DNA from 4 places in the Pelotomaculum sp. PtaB.Bin117 genome. Region 1 is predicted to be linked to each of the others. Evidence: riboswitches for the same ligand, from Rfam matches in the RefSeq annotation. Region 1 holds a riboswitch; each other region holds the start of a gene.
The links. Region 1 has a riboswitch for cyclic di-GMP ahead of A4E54_RS08910 (sensor histidine kinase). Riboswitches for the same ligand answer to the same signal wherever they lie in the genome.
Positions count from the first base shown of each region.

Region 1 (5,893 bases):
TGAGTAGAACGCAAGCCCATCTTTCAGCCTGGGATCCTGAAATCAAAAGTGCTGTTTCCAAAAAAGATCACTTATTTGTCTGGCTGTACGCTATTGCCATCACTGCCGCGGAGGTCGTTACAACCTTCCATGACCCGCTGTACGGGATTGTCTGGCATGTGGTTCTGCTGGCAGCCTTGCTCGTACATGCTTCCCTGGTCAACAAACAGGCGATAAATCTGGTTTACTTAGCGCTGTCCCTGGCTCCGCTGATCCGGATCATGAGCCTTGCCACGCCGTTGGTTGGCGTTCCGCCTATTTACATGTACCTGATTATCAGTCTTCCACTCTTTACCGCGGCGGCGTACGTGATGAGGTATGCCAGCTTTAAGCCAGAGGATGTCGGGTTGATCGTGGGCAGCTTGCCCCTTCAGTTGCTGGTGGCTTCCCTCGGGGTGCCGCTGGGCTTAATAGAATACCTGATATTAAGGCCCGCTCCTCTAGCGCCGGAGCTTACTTTTCAGCATGTCTGGCTTCCGGCGCTGATCCTGCTTGTCAGCACCGGTTTTTTGGAAGAGTTTATCTTTCGCGGGGTTATGTATCGTGCGGCTGCGGAGACATTAGGCAGGTGGTACGGCAGTATTCACATTAGTTTCATTTTTGCGATGCTGCATATTATGCATCGTTCACCGGCGGACTTGGTTTTAGTTTTTGCCATTGCGCTGCTTTTTTCCACGATCGTCGGCTTCTTTAGATCGCTTTTAGGAGTCTCCCTGGCTCACGGATTAACGAATATCGGTTTATATATCATATGGCCGTATCTTCTTAGATAAAAAACGAAAAATTTCCCGTGACCCTCAAAAAAAATATTATAGACAGCGTATACACATAATATAGGTATTTTAGTACCGTCCAAAAGAATGCTTTGGGTCTATTATTTTGTAAGAGCGCTGTTTTTAATTGATTTGTGTAAAATATCACAATCGTATTGCTCAAATCCTGGAAACAACTGAAAAGGCAAACTTACCGAAAGGTAGGGGCGCAAAGCTACGGGTCTAAAACCGGTCCTTTGTCTCAGCAGAAGTGCCGGTCAATGATCGCCGGGCTGCAGCAAAAACCTATTTTAAAAGCAAAGTACCGCTGCACATTGAGCCGGCAGCGGTACTTCTCGTTTGCAGGGATTGCTGTGCAAAATCAGACAAGAAAATGTAACTTTTAGACAAGAAAATGTAACAATTAGACAAGGTTGGCAGGAATATGTTATTATTCAATTAATTATAATTCTTCAAGGAAGGTAACCAATTGAACACGATAACTTTCTTATCTTTGTTATTGGTCTCGTTTCCCGAAGCGATCCTGGTGGCTGCCCTGGGGTTTCTACTGGTAGGACTCAGACCCTGGTGGCGCGATTTACTAATAATCGGAGTTTTACAGGCGGGTTTTGCTTATGTCATCAGGCTCTTGCCGGTACCTTTCGGGCTCCACTCAATTTTTGAAACATTTTTATTCATTCTAAATATTCGCGTGGTTACCCGCCTGCCATTCAGGATAGTAATGCTTGCTTCTTTACTTGGCCTAATTTTTTACGGCTCGGTAGAAACCGTAGCGATACAGTTCTTGCTGCATGTCAAAGGTTTTTCGCTGACTGATGCCTGGAATTACACTTTTATCAGAGTTTTATACTTTCTTCCTCAAGCCTTTGTCATGCTGATATTTATAGTTGCCTGTAAAATTTTTAATATATCTTTAATCGGTTATTCTCAAGCATATAGTTATTCAGGGTACTTATCAAGAAAAGAAATGCAAAAATACTTAAAGGAAGAAATTATTAATAAGCACAATATTTTTATCTTTGTAGTCGTTCTTTTGCCCGTACTGTTGCTGACGATCTTAAACAGTGCTTTTAACGCGGTCAGGTTGAATATTTTTCCGGGGGAACATTTTATTATCTTTAACGGACTCATGGGGTTATTTATCATTGTTTTAACGGTACTGTCCACTGTCGCCGTCAAAAAAATCGGACAGCACGTGGAAAAGGAATACGAGGCCAAGAGAGCGGAGGAAAACTTAAAACAGATCAAACAATTAATTGATTCTTCCAGAAAACAGAGGCATGATTTCCACCACCAGCTGCAAACCATTTACGGGTTGTTGGAAGGCGGTTATTTTGAGAGAGCGCGGGATTATATAGGCGGGGTATTCGGCGATGTATCCAAAACTGTGGATTTGATAAAAACTGATAATTTTAGTGTCAGCGCCCTTCTCTACACGAAAATAGGCCTGGCCGAAGCCAGAAGCATAGAAATGGAAATAAACATTGAATGCAGTCTCAAAGAAATACCTTTAACTCCTCGTGAGACAAGCTCATTGCTGGGAAATCTGATTGATAACGCTCTTGAAGCCGTGGAAGACAAAACCGGTGATTTCAGGCAGGTAAAAGTAAAAATAGCACGTGAATACGGGATGTACATAATCATCATAAGCAATACGGGGGACCCGATCATGCCTGAAATCAAAGACAATGTCTTCAAGCCGGATTTTACGACGAAAGAAGGTCACTCAGGTTTGGGCCTGTCAATCATCAAAGATATTGTAACAAAATACCGCGGTAACATTGAGATTATCAGCGATCCTGAAGAGACGACCTTTGCCGTCACAATACCATCAAAAAAGAGGTAGATTTAATGAATTTAAACCAGATGGCCACGGAAACCGCGAACTACCTTTCCAGGGAACTGGCGCTGGATATTGGTAAAATTGATACACTGCGCTTCGGCCTGGAAATTATTTTTGCCACCCTCATCAAAGGGGTTATTCTGCTCAGTCTGGCGCACTTCCTGGGCATATTTGCCGAAGTAGCTTTTGCCATCGCCTGTGGGGCCATTTACCGGCTCCTAAGCGGCGGAGCCCACTGCTCCGGTTACTGGAGATGCCTCACCCTGGGAGTTTTTACTTTTCTTGGCGCCGGAGAATTGGGAATATATTGGGGACGTTGCCTATCAATCAATTTCCTGACATATGCGTTGCTGGCCGGCTACGTAACATCCTTCTGCTGTGTGATAGCTTGGGTGCCGGGGGAAGTGCCCTATAAAAAGATCACAAATATTTCTGAAAGGAGAATGTTTAAAATTCTTTCACTGACCTATTTAAGTCTATGGCTGGCGGCCAGTATAGCGATTGCCCACTATGCCTACTTATCCCTCGCTATTGCCGGCCTTGCCGCCGTCATTATCCAGACAATCAGTTTTTCCCCGCCTGGTTATCAGGTCATCCATAAGTTTGATGACTTTTTAACAGCACTATATAAGAGAAAGGAGGTGTCCAACCAATGCTGAGATTCATTAAAAAACTATCGTTTACTCCTGTTGTCACGGTAGCTTTATTAGTTGCCGCGGTCGGTTTCAAACCGGCTTGTTTCTTCTGGTTTTACCAACCCGCTCCTCCCGTAAAATCCAAATAAAGGACGGAGTAATTTCACATGAGAATAACTGTCTTTATTGCTGAAGATGACCCGGACATGCGATATGTGCTCAGAAAAGTAGTTGAAGAAGTTGAAGGTGTAAGAGTCATTGGCGAGGCCGGAGATGGGTTGGATGCTATAAAGTTAATCGGAGAACTGGCTCCCCAAGTGGTTTTTGTAGATATCGGTATTCCTGGAAAAGACGGTGTTGCCCTGGCCCAGGAGATATTTGACATCAATCCCATGACCTTTATCGTATTTGCCACAGCTTTCAGCGAATTTAGAGAAAAAGCCTTTGATATCTATGCTTTCGACTATCTCGTCAAGCCCTTTAAAATGAACCGGGTCCGGCAGACAATGGAAAGGGTCAAAGCGGTTCTGTCCGGAAAAGCTGCCGTCAGGTCAAAGCCTAACTTAAGATATTTTAATAAAAATATCAGCAGAAGACAATTTTTTAGAAATGACAACAAGTTTGTTTATTTAAATCTTGATGATGTCATCTATGTTACCAAGGAAGGCCGCAAGTCCACGATCTATTTTATCGGCGGACAAGTTCAAACAAACGATAAGCTGTCTGTCCTGGAAGAGCAATTGAAAGGGTATCCGTTCTTCAGAAGCCATAGCGGGTTCATTGTAAATTTAAAAATGGTCAAGGAACTTATTCCAACCGGCAGAAGCAGCTATGAGCTGGTTATGGAAAATACCAAGCGAAGGCCTTTAATAACAGTGGAAAAATTTAAAGAACTGGAAGAATTGACAAATGCCAAAGTTCCAAAGAGCGGTTGAAGGGTTCTAAACGAGCCCTTCTTTTTTTATCAATCTAAATTCAGACAAAATTTAGCAAGAATTAGACACGATATTGCTATTTTTAGACAACAAATATAGACAATCACTCCTTAAATTGCTAACTTTAGATTGGCAATATAAAGAACACAGCGGAGGTGAATTGATCTCTTATTCCATTACTAAATGAATCCTGGAGAACAATGTTCAGGTGTGAAAGGAGGAGAACCATGACAGTTACTACCGTAGCCATGATTAGCGCCGGCACGGCTGCCGCAGTCCCATCCTTGGTGACCGGGTTCGGCCTGATTGCCACGATAACCTTGATCGCGTTGCTTATCGCAAAGGAACTGGCGGGGGCGGCCGCGGAGAATTCATCCGTTTCGGAAGTTACCCTGCCCGGCGCGCTGGATAGGGCCTTGAATGTTGGCATCATTCCGTTGTTGATGGTTTTTGTCTCAATCGTATTCGTAAATATCGTAAAGATCCTTTAATAAGCCGGCAATGAAAGGAACTGTCGTATGAAACATGATGTCGTAGTAATTGGTGGAGGTCCGGCGGGCTGTGAGACTGCCCGACTCATTGCTGAAAAAGGATATAGGGTGCTGGTAGCCGAGGAGCACCGGCAAATAGGCGAGCCTTTGCAGTGTTCGGGACTCGTCAGTCTTAGAACACTGCAAGCTACGGCCATGCCGGATGACCTAATCATCAACCAGATCCACGGTGCTTTTGTGCACTCTCCCGGCGGAGAAACGCTTTTTTTCAGGGAGCAAAAGGTATATGCCCTGGTGATCGACCGCGCGGAATTTGACCGTACGTTGTCGGAAAGAGCCCAGCGCGCCGGCGTGGAAATCCTGACCGGGGTCAGAGCCGGCATAGGTGAATTTTTTACCGATGGGGTGAGCGTAAAGTTAAAATTTCGCGGCGGAGAGTCTACGGTCAGGACCTGCCTGGTGATTGGCGCAGACGGAGCCAACTCGCGTGTCGCTCGCCGGATCAGCGCTCCCAAAGCGGAGGACATGATCCGCATGTGCGCGGCCGAAGTGGAACTGCAGTGTCGGGAAAAAGATATGGTTCATATCTTCCTGGGCGGGGATATCGCGCCGGGCTGGTTCGGATGGGTCATACCGGTGGATGAAAAGCATGCGCGGGTGGGGATCGGGGTAAGCGGGAGGGACAAGCACCCAAGAACTTTTTTTAACAAAATGGTGAAGGCCCATCCCGGAATTTTTCAGGGGATGAAAATTATCCGCGGTACGAGCGGCGTTGTCCCCGTTGGTTCTCTTGCCAGAATTTACGGAAGGAGAACCTTGCTGGTGGGGGATGCCGCCTGCCAGACCAAGCCAATATCAGGGGGAGGGCTGTATCTTGGACTGCTGGGTGCGGAACTCTGTGCCAAAGTAGCGGCTAAAGCGCTCGCGAAAGGAAATCTATCCCCGCATTTCCTTAGGGAATACCAGCGGTTATGGGAAAAAGAGATGGCTGACGAAATACAGACGGCCCTCAGGCACAGGAATATTTTCCTTACTATGTCCGACAGGGACATGGACAAATTAATCCGGTTTTTAAGCCGTCCCTTATGGCAGGGGATCATATCAAGATACGGCGATATCGACTATCCGTCAAGGTTGGCAGACAAGCTATCCTTTGCCGGACCCTGGGCGGAAAAAT
Region 1 is NZ_MVQM01000126.1:5,711-11,603, forward strand. Features, by position in the region: gene A4E54_RS08900 (DUF1616 domain-containing protein) at 1-7, shown strand, start outside; gene A4E54_RS08905 (CPBP family intramembrane glutamic endopeptidase) at 1-812, shown strand, start outside; cyclic di-GMP riboswitch class I at 986-1,092, shown strand; gene A4E54_RS08910 (sensor histidine kinase) at 1,282-2,658, shown strand; gene A4E54_RS08915 (accessory gene regulator ArgB-like protein) at 2,664-3,314, shown strand; gene A4E54_RS08920 (cyclic lactone autoinducer peptide) at 3,308-3,439, shown strand; gene A4E54_RS08925 (LytR/AlgR family response regulator transcription factor) at 3,458-4,225, shown strand; gene A4E54_RS08930 (hypothetical protein) at 4,453-4,716, shown strand; gene A4E54_RS08935 (geranylgeranyl reductase family protein) at 4,744-5,893, shown strand, end outside.

Region 2 (5,893 bases), on a different contig from region 1:
GCTGAAACAAGTTAAACTCGAAATCCAGCAACCAGTTGATATAATTTTCTCTTTCCATATCGCCGGTTATTTTCGCCGCCTGATGAACCATGTTCGCCGTCGTGTAGCGGTCAGCGACAATAATGCCGCCGTTTTCATAGAATTCTTTCCATTCCTTTTTATAGGAAGCATACCGGTCGACAGTATAAAATGTGGATGCGACATAGGGATTTACATCACCTGGCTCACTGCCGAATTCACCGTTCAAGTACATTTTAACCAAGGCCGAAGATGCGCTTCCGTAATTCGGGAACTCAACTTTTCTCACATGATACCCCTCGGCCGCCAACCGTTTGTACAGTTTTTCGGCCTGGGTGCCCTTGCCGCTTCCGTCACCCGCTTCTAAAGCAATGAGTTTTCCTCTCATAATTGCTCCCGCACAGCCCCCTTGCTTCCTCATATGCTATTCTACCACAACTTTTATACTTTTTAACGTACGGCCGGACAATCCCTGGCAGGTCAATCCAAGTTTCACCACCGCGGCCAGGTACTCATAAACCGCGGGAGTTATTTCTTCGCCCGGGCACAATACAGGAATACCCGGCGGGTAAACCGCCACCATCTCGGCGCATATCCTGCCGCGCGCTTCTGCCGGCGCGACCCGCCGGGCAGAAGCAAACCAGGCGTCCCGGGGCTTCATTCTTTTCACCGGGCAAGCCGGTATTTCGGGCAATGGGACAGGCGCCGCGGCCAGCCTGTCCCGCCGCGCTATGTCCCGCAAGGCGAAGACCAGGGCGTCGCACTCCGCCTGGGTGGTGCCGGTTGACAAAAACGCCACAATATTGACCAAGTCGGCCATTTCAATAGCAATATTATAACGGCTGAACAACAATTCGCCTACCTGATAACCGGTCAGGCCCAAACCGTCAACCGACACGACCAGCTTAGTCAAATCAAGAGCCCGGCTGCCGCCGGACAGGTGTTCTTCCGATAGAACCTTCAGCCCGCTGACGCCGGCCAGCCGCTTTCTTGTTTCGCCCGCCAGCCTCAAAGTCTTTTCCAGCAATTCCTGGCCGGTCAGGACCAGCTGCCGCCTGGCCAGGTCAAGAGAGGCCATCAGAATATAAGACGGACTGGTTGTCTGCAATAAATCCAGCGCGCCGGCCACCGCGCCGGGGTCAAGGAGTCCGCCGCTCAGATGCAGCAGGGCACTCTGGGTCAAAGAGCCGCCCATTTTGTGGGTGCTCTGCACGGAGGCGTCGGCACCGGCCGCCATGGCGTCACCGGGCAATCCGGGGTGAAACCGCAGGTGGGCGCCGTGCGCCTCATCAACAAGAAGCGGTTTGCCCGCATCATGCGCCGCCCGGACCTGCCCGGCCAGCTCGTCCGCCACCCCGTAGTAGTTCGGCCGGACCGCCAGGACAGCCCCGGCACCGGGGTTCGCTTCAAGCGCCCGACGTACCTGCCCGGGTGAAACGCCCCCAGCTATCCCAAATTCTTTGATTGTCCAGGGAGCGACATACTCAGGGTCGGCGCCGGACAAAATCAAACCGCCCATTACGGAACGGTGGGCGTTCCTGGGCACAATTACTTTCCCCCGGCCTCCCACCGCCAGCAGTAAAGCATGCACGCCTGCCGTGGTACCGTTTACCAGAAAAAAGCTCTTGGCGGCTCCATAGGCCCGGGCCGCCAGTTCCTGGGCGCGGGCAATCACCCCCCGCGGGTTATGCAAGTCGTCCAGTTCCGGTATTTCTGTCAAATCCAACGCGAACAAAGCTTGTCCGCCGAGAGACGACAATTCCACGGGCAGACCGCGGCCCTGCTTGTGCCCCGGCACATGAAAATTTGCCGCCCATTTCCCGGCATAATTTTGCAGCATCTTAAAAAGGGGAGCGTCACACTGTCTGGTAATCGCCGGCAACCTCCAGACTCATTATTTTAAAATGCCATAAATTGCTTAGGCAAGATCGAGTCCATTATATTTCAGAAAAATGCAAGTTATACTAATTAAATATTTTATCATACCTGACATCGACCTACCAAGTTTAGGCATTGTCATTGCCAGCAGTTTTAACTCATAGATAACCGATTCCTGGTCAAAATATTTTTATGCAAGAGTCAGTAATTGAACTTTTTCGTCCCGAATTATTCTGACTCCTGACTCCTGACTCCTGACTCCTGAATACTTAAAGAAAGGGTGTGGACAGCCACGGCCGGAAATATTAATAAGAAGGTCGATGAAAAATCCCTGTCAAGAAAGTATCGCACTAATGTCGGCAGATTAATCAGGGCGTTTAAACTCGGTCTTTCCGATCAAGAAATTGCCGAAAGAACCGGTGTCAAGCTTTCCACCATCTATTTAATCAAGCAGGACATCGAAATGCTCCACAGGCGGATCCGGCTTGCCAAAAAAAAACAAGCCCTGGCGGAAGCTCAAGCCCTTGGGAAACACCAAATTTTTTTCAACCCTGTAATAAAATAATCATAATCAGGGTTATCAGCGGATAAAGCCAAGATTTTATTTTCGCAGTCGCAACAGATATTATGGCCGGCGACCCAAAGCGCCTGCTCTCCCTCTTGCAGCGCCCGCCGGCAAATGATACACACTGGAAAAATGCTGCTCACCCTTCTTCATCACCTAATATTTTTTTAAAAGATTTCAACATTAGATTATGCGCTCAATCATTTCGGGGTGACCTTATTAAGGTCGCCTGCAAATAAGAAAAGTAAATTTTGTAAAAAAACAACCGCTTCGACATATTACAACACTATCCGCCACTATCATATGATATAATACAATTTATAGTATAAAATGGCAAACCGATTGAAAAGTTGGGGCGCAAAGCTATGGGTCTAAGGCTGGTAAGGCTATGACTGCCAGGCTGCTGTGACATAATCCAAGCTGATCAAGCCTCTTATCCTTCACCGGTGCGGAGGCTTTATTATATATCTCCAATCTAACCAAGTTCGGGGATTGCCAAACAATCCCATAATCTAATAAAAGCGTTGCTAAATACTTTGAAAACTTGACCTTAAGGATTGCTTATTAGTTGACGAACTAATATATATAGGGTCTATTTGATTAGCGAATTATTTTACCAAGTTTGAGGAGGCTTGAAAAGAATGATTCCAAAACTGAAGCTTATAAAAAACATACTATTTTTCTTTTTGTTCTGCGTTGCCTGGTTGAATCCTTTTCAAATTAAACCGTTGTTCGCAGCTACGCAGACGTCATTTTCAGCTGTTACGTACACGGTAGCGGAAAACGCGGGCACCGCGACGATCACGGTCTACCGGAACGGCGGCTCCACTGGACCGGTGACGGTTGATTACGCCACCAGCAACGGAACAGCCCGGGCCGGCACCGACTACACGGCCGCCAGCGGCACTTTGACCTTTGCCGACGGTGATACCAATGAGTCTTTCACCGTGCCTATTATAGATAACGACGCCAAGGAACCAACCAAAACAGTCAAGCTCACCTTGAGCAACCCGACCGGCGGCGTTGCCCTCGGCTCTCAGAAAACGGCTGTCTTATATATTACTAATGACGACGAGTCCAACGGACAGCTTGAGTTTTCCGCCGCCGCCTATACTGTAGGGGAAGACGAAGCGACCGGATACGCAACGATTACAGTCAACCGGAACAACGGTTCCCATGGGGCGGTAACGGTTAACTACGCCACTGCCAACGGAACGGCCAAGGCCGGCACGGACTACACGGCCGCCACCAATACGCTGACCTTTGCCGACGGTGATTCAGCTGCAAAAACATTCACCGTACCTATTATAAATGACACCGCCTATGAATCGACGGAAACAGTCAAGCTTACCCTGAAAAGCCCGACCGGCGGCGCCACCCTCGGCTCCATGAGAACGGCTGTCTTAAACATTACCAACGACGACGCGTCTCCCGGTCAGTTTGAATTCTCCGCTTCCACTTACACGGTTGCGGAAGACGTATCAGGTGGAACCGTAACCGTCGAGGTTTACCGGAACGGCGGCTCCAGCGGGGAGGCGACGGTTAACTACGCCACCAGCGACGGAACGGCCAAAGCCGGCACGGACTACACGGCCGCCACTGATATTCTGACCTTTGCCGACGGCGAGACTATACAGACGTTTGAGGTTACTATTACAAATGATGAATTTTACGAGCCGACGGAAACAATCAAGCTCACCCTGAGCAACCCGGCCGGCGGCGCCACCCTCGGCTCCCCAAAAACGGCTGTCTTGCGGATCGCCAGCGAAGATTCTTCCAACGGCGAGATGGAGTTTTCCCTCACCTCGTACAATGTGATGGAAGATGCGGGCACCGTAACCGTCGAGGTTAACCGGAACGGCGGCGACAACGGCCCGGTGACGGTTAACTACGCCACCAGCGACGGAACGGCCAAGGCCGGCACGGATTACACAGCGGTCAACGATACTCTGACCTTTGCCGACGGTGATACGGCCGCAAAAACATTCGACGTGCCTATTTTAAACGACAGCACCTATGAGCCGACCAAAACGGTCAAGCTTACCTTGAGCAGCCCGACCGGCGGCGCCACCCTCGGCTCACAGAAAACGGCTGTCTTGAACATCATCAACGACGATGAGTCCAACGGACGGCTTGAATTTTCCGCCGCCGCCTACACCGTGGCGGAAGACGCGGGAACCGTAACGGTCTCGGTCTACCGGACCGGCGGCTCCAACGGGCTGGTGACGGTTAATTACGGCACCACCAACGGAACAGCCAAGGCCGGCGTGGATTACACAGCCGTCAACGATACTCTGACCTTTGCCGACGGTGACACGGCCGCAAAAACATTTGACGTGCCTATCACAGACGATACCGTCTATGAGCCGACGGAAACGGTCAAACTCACTTTAAGCAGCCCGACCGGCGGTGCCACCCTCGGCGCCCAGAAAACGGCTGTCTTGAACATTGCCAACGACGACGCGTCTCCCGGCCAGCTTGAGTTCACTGCTGCCTCATACACATTTGCGGAAAACGCGGGAACAGTTGCGATTGCGGTCTACCGGAGCGACTCCAGCGGCGCGGTGTCGGTTAACTACGCCACCAGCAACGGAACGGCCAAGGCCGGCACGGACTACACGGCCGCCAGCGGCACTCTGGATTTTGCCGACGGACAGACCACCAATACATTTAACGTACCTATCATAGATGACGGCACCTACGAGCCGGCGGAAACGGTCAAGCTCACCCTGAGAAATCCAACCGGGGGCGCCACCCTAGGCACCCAGAAAACGGCTGTCTTGAACATTGCCGACGACGATAACAAAGGGCTGTTTGAATTTTCCGCCGCCACGTACACAGTAGCGGAGGACGTTGTCACAGCCGAGATCACGGTCAGCCGGAACGGCGGCTCCAACGGCGATGTGTCCGTGGTATGCTATACCAGCAACGGAACGGCCAAGGCCGGCACGGACTATACGGCTACCAGCACCACTCTTAATTTTGCCGACGGCGATACTACTGAAACGTTCGACGTGCCTATTACAAACGACGGCCTGTGTGAATCAACGGAAACGGTCAAACTCTCCTTGACCAGCCCGGCGGGTGGAGCCATCCTCGGCGCGCTGAAATCGGCCGTGTTGTATATTACCGACGACGACGCTTCCAACGGCCAGCTTACTTTTTCCGCCGCCACGTACACAGTAGCGGAAAACACCGGAACGGCGACGGTCACGGTCAACCGGGAGGGCGGCGACAGCGGTGCGGTGACGGTTGATTACGCCGCCACCAACGGAACGGCGAGGGCCGGCGCGGATTACACCGCCACCAGCGGCACCCTGACCTTTGCCGACGGAGATTCAGCCGCAAAAACATTTGACGTGTCTATCACAGACGACGGCCTGTATGAAAAGACGGAAACGATCAAGCTCAAATTGAGCAGCCCGACCGGGG
Region 2 is NZ_MVQM01000174.1:13,438-19,330, reverse strand. Features, by position in the region: gene A4E54_RS14490 (dTMP kinase) at 1-409, opposite strand, end outside; gene A4E54_RS14485 (aminotransferase class I/II-fold pyridoxal phosphate-dependent enzyme) at 443-1,900, opposite strand; gene A4E54_RS14480 (hypothetical protein) at 2,177-2,461, shown strand; gene A4E54_RS15840 (sigma factor G inhibitor Gin) at 2,413-2,586, opposite strand; cyclic di-GMP riboswitch class I at 2,784-2,869, shown strand; gene A4E54_RS14475 (Calx-beta domain-containing protein) at 3,103-5,893, shown strand, end outside.
Region 2: another riboswitch for cyclic di-GMP. It lies ahead of A4E54_RS14475 (Calx-beta domain-containing protein); the one in region 1 lies ahead of A4E54_RS08910 (sensor histidine kinase).

Region 3 (5,893 bases), on a different contig from region 1:
AAGCTTGATAAAAAGGTGGATCTGGTTACCGCCGGGGAAGACACCCGCCTGGACCGGAACATCATCGAAGAGATTTACGAGCCCCTGCTGCACCTGGTGCGCAACGCCATGGACCACGGCCTGGAGGAACCGGAAGAGCGGCTGAGGGCGGGTAAAGACCCTGTTGGCGTCATCCGCCTCACCGCCCGGCGGCAGGGAGAGAGGATTATCATCCAGGTATCGGATGACGGCCGGGGTATTGATGTGGACACTCTGGCGGAAAAAGTCGTCTCCGGCGGGATGCTTTCCCGCGAACAGGTGGAAGCAATGAGCGCGCGGGAGAAGCTGAAACTGGTCTTCCTGCCCGGGCTGAGCAGCAAGGAGGAGATCTCGGACCTCTCCGGGCGTGGCGTGGGCATGGACGCGGTGAGAAACACGGTCAAGCGTCTGGGAGGGACAATGCAGGTGGAGTCAGCCCCCGGGCAGGGGACCACTTTTGTCGTCAGCCTGCCCTTTACCCTGGCCACCAGCGAGGTTTTGATGGTGCGGATCGGCTGCGGCATTTACGGCCTCCCACTTTCGGCAATCAGGGAAACCGTCCGGGTGGAGGAAAAGGACCGCAGGACCATGCGCGGCCGGCCCGTGGCCCTGCTGCGGGGGGAGATCGTCCCGCTGCTGGAAAACAGCCTGTATTTGGAAGCAACTGCCTCCTGCCGGGATGAGACAGTCCTGGTGGTGCTGTGGCAGAAAGCCGCATTACCTGTGGACACCGTGCTGGGCAAAGAGGTGATCATCGTGAAGCCCCTGACCGGGGAATTGAAAAGGCTGTCCGTCTTCATGGGCGCCGCGGTGCTGGGGGACGGGCGGGTGCTGCTGGTGCTGGACCCCAACGAACTGGTGCGCCTTTCCTTTGGTGACCGGGACAAGGAGGGAATTATTCATGCGAATGGAAATTGATCTGCCGCTGCTGCTGCCTTACGTGGAGAAAATCAGACAAAGGCTCCTGGACCAGGCTGCCGGGGTCCGAAGGATAGTGTTTACTGCTCCGGGACTGGATGCTGCAGGCCTGCAGCTGATCGTCGCCCTGCAAAAAGAATTTCCTCACGTAGCGGTGGAATTGGCGCCGGAGGGGCCGGGGGAAATTTTCAGGGAGCTCTTGGCGGGGGAGGTGCGTCCGGGTGTATAAAATTCTGGCGGTGGACGACTCTCCCACCGTGCTCGCCAGCATCAAGCTGGCCCTTGAGCGCCGGGGGTATGAATTGCATACCTTCCAGCGGGCGGACGAGGCGTTAAAGCAGCTAAACAGCAAAAAGGCGGACCTGGTTATCACCGACCTGAACATGCCCGGTATGGACGGTATAACCTTTATCCGGCAGGTGCGGGCCAATACGACTTGCCGCTTTACACCCATCGTCATGCTGACCACCGAGTCGCAGCAGGCCAAAAAGGAAGAGGCCCGCAGAGCAGGGGCCACCGCCTGGATAACCAAGCCCTTTACCCCGGAACAACTGGAAATGGTACTTAAAAAGCTGCTGCGGTGAACACCTTGTGAAAGTTTACACCAGGCGATTCCCATCCTCCCGCCCGCACATTATATAATATTACAATTACCGTTTCAATTAAAGCTAGGAGAGTGTTTAATTAATGGGACTAAAGTCCTATTTACATTAGGATAGAAGTTTTATATAAATTAACAGATAAGTACAAATATAGTGAAAGCTATATGCGCAAAGCTGCGGGTCTAAAGTGCCGGACTTGCACTAAGACGGCCGGGTTGCCGGGAAAGTTAATAATCATACCGACAGACACCCCGGTTGGCCGGGGTATTATTTTTGCTTTTAGAGGTTGATTAATAATGCAAGACGCAGAGCTTATCAGGGAATTTGTAGAAGAAGCCGTCAGTCATGTAGATGTTGTTGAAGTTGGCTTGTTAAAATTGGAAGAAGGCGGCGGGGATACAGATATCATTAATAATATTTTTCGCGCTGTACACAGCGTCAAAGGTACGGCAGGTTTTTTTAACTTGAAAAATATTGTAAACTTATCCCATGCCATGGAAAATCTGCTTGGGGAAGTAAGAAACGGCAAGTTAAAAGTGAAAAATGAAATGGTCGATGTTTTACTGGCGGCTAATGACAGTCTAAAAAACCTGATTATAGATGTGGAAAACAGTGATAATATTGATATTTCAGGGCATTTGGCCAATATATCGGCCAATATGAGCGGTCATGCCGGCGCAGGCCGGCAAATAGAAGTTATTAATGAACGGATGTCTGTAAATGAGCAGCCAGACGAAGAGGTTATCATTGCAGATGGCCGGGAATCAGCTATATTGGACGCTGTAGAGCGTGGACAAAGGGTTTTTAAGATAAGCCATAAAATTGACAAGGAGGTTGCGCTGAATTACGACCTGCCTGCTGACTTTATAAAAAAAATTGAGTCCATCGGCCGGCTTATTGGTTATGCAGATAATGATTTTCTTATTACCACGGTGTTGGAGAAAAGTTTGGCGGCTCTGGCCCTGGATATCCCGGAAGAAAATATTATTGAGTTGGATGTCAATGACGGGTTGGACGAACTTGCCCGGCTCATGGATAAAGGAAGCAATAGTTCTCAAACAGAGAAAAATGCCTGCCAACCTGATGTAAGACCGGCGTTGCCCGAACAGGCTGATTTTGACGCGGCCACTGCCAGCCCGGCTGCTGCCGGCTTACCGGTATCTGACGGAGCGCCGGATGGAACGAAAAAACAGCAGGTAGTGAGCATTGAAGACACAATCCGGGTTAACGTTTCTTTGCTTAACGACTTGCTGAATCTGGTCAGTGAAATGGTTCTCGGGAGAAACCAGCTGTTGCGCATACTTGGGGCTTACCGCAAGGAGATCACGGGTTTGAATGTTTTGTTGCAAAACATCGACAGCATAACGACCGAACTGCAGGAAAAAATCATGCAAACACGTATGCAGCCCGTGGCAAAAGTATTTAACAAGTTTCCCCGGATCATTCGGGAATTATCCAAAAAAATGGGTAAAGTTATTGAATTGCGGATGGAAGGTATTGACGTTGAACTGGATAAATCCATTATTGAAGCCCTTGGCGATCCTCTTACCCACCTGGTGCGCAACGCGGTTGACCATGGCGTTGAAACACCGGATGTGCGGGAAAAAGCCGGTAAATCCAGGGCTGGCGTCATTATTCTGAAAGCCTACCACGAGGGCGGCCATGTCAATATTGACATTATTGACGACGGTGCCGGGATAAATGTCGAGATTGTGAAGAAAAAAGCTTTGCAAAATGGGCTCATCAGCCCGTCGGAAGCTTCTCAGATGGGAGAGCGCGACCTGCTGGCGCTGCTCTTTCGCCCGGGTTTTTCCACTGCCGAAAATGTAACAGACCTTTCCGGCAGAGGTGTTGGGATGGATGTGGTCAAAACCAACATTGAAAAACTGGGCGGTGTCATGGAAATTATGACTAAACCGGGATTGGGCGCCACCTTTCGCTTGATCCTTCCCCTCACCCTGGCAATCATTCCTTCGCTGATTGTTGAAGTGGCGGGACAGAAATTCGCCCTGCCCCAGGTAAATTTGCAGGAAATGGTACGCATCAAACCTGGCGACTTCTCACGAAAAATCGAGATGATTCGTGATTCATGGGTAATGCGCTTGAGAGGCAAGCTTCTACCAATTGTTCACCTGGCTGATGTGCTGGGTTTGCCAAGGTTCTTTGATCCAAACCAGGTTATCCGGACACTGGTGATCAAGAGCGGCTCCAAACGCTTCGGCTTGATTGTCGATCTCATTCACGACGGCGAAGAAATCCTGGTCAAACACCTTCCCAGGTACTTGAATGATTGTCAGTGCTACTCCGGGGTAACGATCCTGGGCGATGGCAAGACTGCGATGATCCTGGATCCGGAGGGTATTTCCAACAAGGCGGGCTTAAGATTCATTAATGAGAATCAGGAAAAATCTGCTGTGGACGCATATGCCAAAAGCATGAACGAGCGGCAGAACTTGCTGCTCTTCAAATGCTCCGGGTCGGAGACCTTTAGCATAGATCTTTCAATGGTGGCGAGAGTGGAAAAAATTCAGTCGGACCAGATTGAAAGAATTGGTGACAAGGAATTTATCCAGTTTAGGGGTGAAGCGTTGAGACTCATCCGGCCTGAAGACTACCTTCCCGTTACCCGTGTGGAAAAGAGCAATCAAACGCTTTTTGTTATAATCCCCAAACTGGTCAGACATCCTATGGGCATCCTTATCGAAAAGATCTACGATACTATAGAAGCAACGATTCAGTTTGACCGGGAGGATGTTAAAGCTAAAGGCCTGGTTGGTTCAGCAATCTTGAACAACCGGATCGTACTCATTATCAATATTTATGAGCTTTTTGAAACAGCTTCCCCGGAGCACTACCAGCCGGGCGACGGCATGCTGGAAACCGAAAAGAAACAAACGGTGCTGCTGGTAGAGGACACTCCGTTTTTTATCAAAATGGAGAAAAAGTATCTTGAGTGGGCGGGCTACCATGTTCTGACAGCGTATAACGGCAAGGAAGCATGGGAAACGCTCCAGGAAAATCATGTTGATGTTGTGGTAAGCGACATCGAGATGCCGGTGATGGACGGTTATGAATTAGTAAGCCGGGTACGCGCCGACAGCAGGTTTGCCCGGCTGCCGGTGGTTGCCGTTACTTCCAAGGCTGATAATCGCAGTATAAAAAGAGGCATGGACGCCGGCTTTGACTATTATGAGATCAAACTGGACAAGGAAAAATTATTGAAAAAAGTAAAGCTTGCTCTCGAAAAAGGGAATAAAGTAGTATAACATGGTAGTGTAGCATAATATGGATGAGGCAAAGAAAATGGAGAAAGAGCGCGGTAGAGGTTTCAGCTATGCGGTTGACGGAAAAAGCAAGATATTGTCTTTCTATCTCTGTGAGAATCTCTTTGGCCTTGATATAACAGCGGTAAAAGAAATCAACCGCAATATCGAATACACACTTGTACCTGACGCGCCGTCCCATATTATCGGTTTATTAAACATGCGCGGGCAGATAGTCACCTTGTTTAATCTTGCCAGGCTTATGGGGTACGAACAGGAGAACAAAAGGCGGTCAACATGCATTATCTTGAAAAACAAAGCAGACAACCCCGATTACGTTGGTTTTTTGATTGACCGGCCCGGTTCAGTCATCGATGTTGACGAAGATATTTGCGAGTCGCCTCCGGCAAACATGGGGAGCCTGGAAAATAAGTTTTTAAGCGAAGTGGTCAAGCTCAAGGATGAGCTGTTGTTAATCATTAATTGGAAAGCGATCATAGAAGTTTTAGGAAAGAAAACTGAGAGACAATCCCATTACTACCGGAAAGAGGACCTGGTGGTCAGGCGGATACAGGAATTAAAAGGCATGCGCATTCTGGTGGTTGAAGATAGTCGAATCAACCAGAAAATGATCCGGGAAATTCTGGAAGGGTCGGGAATAGTGGTGGAAACCGCTGATAATGGTCTAGAGGCGGTTCGGAAGGTTAATGAAACAGCCATTCCCTATGACGCTGTGCTTATGGATGTACAAATGCCGGAGATGGATGGTTGCGAGGCAACCCGGGTAATTCGCGGTAACGCCGATTACGCTAATCTGCCAATTATTGCCATGACTGCCGACGATATGGACGAAACCCGGGAGGCTTGTCTAGCTGCCGGTATGAATAGCTATATAACTAAACAGTTTAATATTAATCAACTGTTCGATGTCCTAACCCGGGGGAGCAAAGCCGGGACGATGATAAAAACGGAAGGAAACACTGCCTGGAGAGGTTTACCTGAGCGCCTCCCCGGACTAGATGCAGAATCCGCTTTGAAAAGACTGGGAGGCAACAAGCGGCTTTATATAAAACTTTTGCTGGATTTTATGCG
Region 3 is NZ_MVQM01000095.1:1,187-7,079, forward strand. Features, by position in the region: partial or broken gene A4E54_RS06345 (chemotaxis protein CheA) at 1-936, shown strand, start outside; gene A4E54_RS06350 (hypothetical protein) at 920-1,165, shown strand; gene A4E54_RS06355 (response regulator) at 1,158-1,520, shown strand; cyclic di-GMP riboswitch class I at 1,672-1,761, shown strand; gene A4E54_RS06360 (hybrid sensor histidine kinase/response regulator) at 1,835-4,804, shown strand; gene A4E54_RS06365 (response regulator) at 4,842-5,893, shown strand, end outside.
Region 3: another riboswitch for cyclic di-GMP. It lies ahead of A4E54_RS06360 (hybrid sensor histidine kinase/response regulator); the one in region 1 lies ahead of A4E54_RS08910 (sensor histidine kinase).

Region 4 (5,893 bases), on a different contig from region 1:
CAACTTTTTCCTTAAAGCCAACTTGTTCTCCCGGCTCAGCGGGATATACAGATTTAAGCCAGTCAAGCAGTTTCTGCGCGTCGTCCTTTTGCTTCAGGCACAGCTTATCCTCCCCGTTAATCACGATCACAGCGCCTTTTGCATTAAATGACAAGGTCTTGCTCAAAACATCTTTCAGAGCTTCGCAGTCTAATATTTCCTCTTCCTTTACCCGCACTCCGTTATATGAGACTTTTTCTCCAACCGTCAAGGCCGTGCCGGCCTGTTCGGATTTTAACTCAATCAACTCGCCCAGGGCTTTTTTCGCGTCATTCTCGTGAGCGACAACAGCTACCACTTTCCCATCGACAGTCACGGCGCAGGCGTTCCCTCCCAAAAAACCGTAAGCCGTTATCGCCAGGATAAAATACAACGCCACGCCCAACCCTAACTGGCAGGCGACTGACTGCTTGGAAAGCCACCGCTTCAAACCGTTCAGAGACTCCCCTAGCCCCGGAAGGCGCCGCAAGCCTTCATGAAATTGCGGCAACTGCTTCAACTCCTTTCCGCATGCTGAAATCAACCAGCCCTGATTTGGGAAAAACCACAAAGATTATAGCATATACTATTAATCCTGGTAAACTAATTAATAAAATAGAAAACGGCCCAATTACAGCCGCAGAATGAGAATTTTGAGAATATTCCACTTTGTTGGCTTAATTGACCGGGCTATTTACAATCAACCGGACATTTCCGCTTCCCGCGCCTTTAAAAAATGGCGCGCTCCAAGCGCTTTCGCGCCAATATGCAACCATGTTTGTACGGCTTAATAATGAACCTATGCACTCATTTAGAAAAAGAACCTCATCCCGGCGGGACAAGGTTCTTTTTATCTTTCATTCTCTTTTACGCAGACCTGATTGCCGACTGTGCAAGAAGTCTTGCAGGCTGACTGGCAGGAGGTCTGGCACTCGCCACAGCCGCGATCCTTAATAGTTGCCGGCAACCGGGTGCTGTTCAAGGTTTTAATGTGTTTCTTCAAATTTCCCACCCCCGCTAAAACATTATAAATGATTCGGAAAAAAGGCGCAATAAAAATGAAATAAATTTTAACAAACAAAAAATCGGAATTAATCGTAAAACTTTTCAGAATAATATGTAATATTCCTATTGATTTGTTTACCATCCCCTGTTATAATTAAATAAAGTTTCATAATATTCTAGTAATTTAATCAATTTAAAATACTGCTTGAAAACCCTCATTCCTCTCCTTTTCTATGGTACCCGGGCAGCCGGGTATTTTTTTTTGCGCATTTTTATTGATATTAAAGGATTACCCAGGTATTTTATCGAATAAAACTCTTGATAGGAGTTGGTGTATCAATGAACCGTCAAAAACTTTTAGGTGTTCTCGTGGCCGGCATCATCGCTTTAACCGGGTGCAGCCAGACGGCATCCAACGATCCTCCGGCGGAGGAAGAGGAGCAGCAGGAAGATGTCTACTATGATGACGAAGGCTACTATGATGACGACGGCCATTTTATTCATACCGGCAAAATACACTCCGGCGGCAAGTCAAAGATAACATCGTCCTCTTCAAAGGGGCTGGGCTCGTCAGCCAAAGGAAGTGTTTCTTCTTGAACAGCCGGGCAAACCAGCCGCTCTCTATAACGGATCAATTGCATTATGAAAAATGGAAAGCGGTCATGGACCACCCCGCATTGCATTTTTTTAACTGGGGCGTTATGCACAACTGTCAATACGCCACTATAGAGCCGCTTGCAATAAGCAAGGAACTGTTAACCGAGATAAAAACGGCGACAGAGGCCTGCGGCAAGATTTATCAAAAAGCTGTCGACTTCGCCTTGAACAGCGCTCAGATTCTCCGTTTATTGGGCATTCCTGAAACAGCGATAGAGTTCTGCCGCTTGGCATATGATCCGCATATGCCCGTCACGGTAATCGGCCGGTTTGATTTCGCAGTCAACGGAGCCGGCGAAAACGCGGAAATAAAATTACTGGAATTCAACTCCGACACCCCCACCGGAGTTGTCGAGGCAAGTGAACTGAATGCCTTAATCACCAAATTACGCCACGTGAAAAACCCGAATGAAATGTTTGCCGGCAATGTAAAAAAAGCTTTTCACCAATTCATCTCAAAGAAATATGAAAATATTATTTTTACTTCACTGGGCTGGCACCAGGAAGACAAAGGCACTGTTTTAGCCGAGTTGGCGTTTTCCGGCCTGCCGGCTAAATACGTTCCGCTAGATAGCATAAGGGTAACCGCCGACAGGGTTGCGGACGACCGGGGAAACCGGATCGACCTGCTTTACCGGCTTTACCCGGTTGAGTGGTTTGCCAGGGAGATTGACGGGATAAAATTGCTCGAACTGGCAGCCAAAAGCAAGCTTGATCTTTTGAATCCCCCCTCGGCATTTGTGGCCCAGTCAAAAGTCATGCTGGCAATTATCTGGGAACTATATAAAAATACGCACTTTTTTAATAAAGCCGAACAAGAAATTATCACCCGCTACTTTTTGCCGGTCTACCTGGACAACATTTATTTCAAAGGCCGGCCGCACGCGGTCAAACCGGCTTTTGGCCGCGAAGGCGGCGGTGTGTGCCTCTATGACGAACAAGGTGAAATAGAAGCTCTTGTGGAAAACCAAGAATACATAAACGACCTGGTTTACCAGGAAAGAGTCACCCTTCCGATCCACACAATCAGCACATGGTCGGGTGAATTCACCGGGCGATTGCTGGTGGGAAGTTTTCTTATCGGGGGAGAATTCAGCGGGGTGCTGCTGCGGGTGGGAGAAGCCATAACCGGCGATCTCGCTTATTTTCTTCCCGTAACAAGCACCTGAGACCATGTGTTCTAAGGAAGGAGGTGAAAGCAAAACATGTTTTCGCAACAGATCCAATCATCACTGATTTGCCTGCTTGTCGCTTCATTAATTATATTACTAACCATCCTGGTTTTTGTGGCAATCACCAGATACAATGACTGGGAAGAAATCCGCAAGGGCAACATAGCCGCCGCCCTGGCCCTGGGAGGCAAGATCTTTGGGGTGGGAAACATCATGCGCTTTGCCATAATGTCAAACAGCGCCGCCGGGGAAACCATCCTCTGGGGGACGATTGGCCTTGTCCTATTAATTCTGGTATACCTGCTTTTTGAATGGCTGACGCCACGCTTGAACGTCAACAAAGAAATTGGTTCGGGCAACACGGCGGTCGGCCTGCTGTCACTGGTGTTTTCCATTACATTCAGCTTTGTAATAGGAGCCAGCATTTCGTAGCCGGTTCGTTGTTCATCCCCTTACCGACTCCGGCAGACTGATTGCCCCCCTGCCATAGGCAAACCCTTTGTTGCTGGCACAGTCTGCCGCATAGCCGGCCGGCGGCACAATAAACCTAATCCCTGCCGCCGTAATCATCACCGTCCCGGTCATAATCATCCCATGAAAAATGACTGTGAGGCACGGCGTAACGCATATGATGCCAACGACGAAACCGTTTTCTAATAAATAAGAAAACCATGGCTACAATTCCAAAAATGAGCAGGAATAGAATCAACACGAACAAAAATCCCAGCTTTAATAACATCAAACCTGACCCCTTCTTTACAATAATCAAAATCATATGACCCGATTTCCCGACATAACATCTGCCAGCGCCATCACGCCCATGCGGCAACCGGGTTTTCGGCACATAATCACCGAACCCGGCTGTACAGTATTATTCTACACCGCCGGCCGGATTCCTCGTCTGCTTCGTTTCGCAGGACAAAAGTCCTGTCGATAGGACAATAGTCCTATTTAGGACAATCGTCCCATTTACAATGGCTGCCTCACAATTTATAATACACTCAGGAAAAAAGAAAATGGCAAATCAGTCGAAAGACCGGGGCGCCAAATTACGGATCTAAGGCTTTCAGCAAGATGGTTGGACTATCGTGAATATCTAAAGACAAACAACTACCTTATTTCACGGTAAGGTGTTTTTTTTTAAATCGCGGCTCATACGGACAGGCTTCGGGGAAAATCTTCACTGCGAGACGCGGAAATTTCCACGTCATCAAAATTGCATGGGTGGGATGTAGATTCATGAAAGAAAATGCCTCAAATCTCCTTATCGTTGATGACAATAAAGGAATTTGCGCTTTATTAAACGAGCTGTTCAGTGAAGAGGGCTACGTGGTGGAAACCGCTTCCAGCGGTGAAGAAGGGCTCCGGAAAGTCCGCGCGAAAAGGCCGGCGTTAATCCTGCTGGATATTAAAATGCCGGGCATGAACGGTATCGAAGCTCTCGAAGAAATCGGGAAGTTGGCCCCGGGGGTACCGGTAGTGCTGATGACGGCATATACGGAACTGGATACAGTGCTCAAGGAAAAAAAGAAAACCCCTCAGCAATACTATATCGCAAAACCTTTTGCCCTAGAAGACATAAGTCACCTGGTTAAAAAAATTTTATGCGGTTAATCCGGGCGACGGTGTCCCGCACCGGCCATGAACACCCGTGTGCCCGCCGAATGGCTGTTGCCGTGGCAATAACGGCTTTTTCACGCCCAAGTTTATAAATGCTTTTATCCTCTTCCGGTTAATTTTACACCTCTCCGTTAATAGGCCCAGTACCAGCGAAGTTTAAACCAGACGCAAAGTAGCTACCACATTATGGTAACTACCTGGTTCTCAAAAAAAACTCTACAAGGGTGTCCAACTTTTCATCGGCAACATCTGAACCCAGTATATCCACGATCCGTTTTCGTATAGTACCTTCTTTAACCTCTACAAACAATTTCAATGATTCAGCTATTGCCTGCGATTGATTATCATTTGTATATTTAGCTGCCGTGGCCAGTAATTTTAAAGCTTCATCAGTAAAATATATATTTTTTCTTTTCTGATACATATTTTAAGCATCCTTTCGGCCATGTTTATGGTGGCCAGCTGTCCGAAGTGACACGGACGTAGATCCGGGAGACACCGTAAAGTAGTGTCCGGCGACACAATAATCCTGATTAATTTACTCTGTAATTGTATGGTTTTCATGGAAATAGTCGCTACTTTTTTGTCGGAATTATTACAACAGAATAATGCCTTCATCTATAGCTTGCGACAAAATTGTACCAAGGTTACACTACGTTTCGTTTCTTTTTCGGTATTTTAAAAAATACATCAAGTAACCATTCTCCATGATGTTCCTTAACTCCAATAGTATCTATAAGATCGTCGCCACAATGAAGATCAATAACATAAACATAATCAGTATCTACGCAAATTGGCATTCTTTTAATTTGATTAAAAACTGATAGTGCTGCTGCGTAATTATCATAAACAAGGCCAACAATCTCTTTCGCTTCAATATCATCTGCATCCATTTTACTTATACTAATACCGTTACTAATACCGGAATCAAATTTTTTATTTTTGGTCAATGCTATCACTCCTAAATCGGTATATTTATGTCGTTAAATTCTCTAATTCTCTGTCGTTGGACAAGTAGTCCACTGTCAAAATAACCAGGCACTAGGCTCCGGTCTTAAAATGGACGGAGTTAACGGCATAGTAGTCCATTCTTTTATTTAATCCATCCACAACCACACGAGCCTGTTTCATGTAGCCATTCATGACCACACACTTTGCAAGTATAATATGTTTCATCAGCAGAGCCCATTATTGAACTAAACGCTTTTTTCCCTGTACAGATAAGGTTAGCATGAGGAGAAGTATGGCGGGGTGCACCAATAAGTTTTTGGCACTCATCACATAGCTGCTTATGTGTGGTATAGTGGTTAGCTACATTAATTTCAAAGATATGCCCATTTTTAAATCTAACTGTTGCCCCACTACCTTCAATTATAAATTCTTCAGTAAAACGGGCTAATTTATCAACGTCTTTTAAATCA
Region 4 is NZ_MVQM01000121.1:525-6,417, reverse strand. Features, by position in the region: gene A4E54_RS08400 (peptidoglycan DD-metalloendopeptidase family protein) at 1-529, opposite strand, end outside; gene scfA (six-cysteine ranthipeptide SCIFF) at 869-1,021, opposite strand; gene A4E54_RS08390 (hypothetical protein) at 1,363-1,620, shown strand; gene A4E54_RS08385 (glutathionylspermidine synthase family protein) at 1,617-2,849, shown strand; gene A4E54_RS08380 (DUF350 domain-containing protein) at 2,886-3,284, shown strand; gene A4E54_RS08375 (hypothetical protein) at 3,400-3,591, opposite strand; cyclic di-GMP riboswitch class I at 3,861-3,943, shown strand; gene A4E54_RS08370 (response regulator) at 4,092-4,466, shown strand; gene A4E54_RS08365 (hypothetical protein) at 4,666-4,896, opposite strand; gene A4E54_RS08360 (hypothetical protein) at 5,120-5,422, opposite strand; gene A4E54_RS08355 (hypothetical protein) at 5,566-5,893, opposite strand, start outside.
Region 4: another riboswitch for cyclic di-GMP. It lies ahead of A4E54_RS08370 (response regulator); the one in region 1 lies ahead of A4E54_RS08910 (sensor histidine kinase).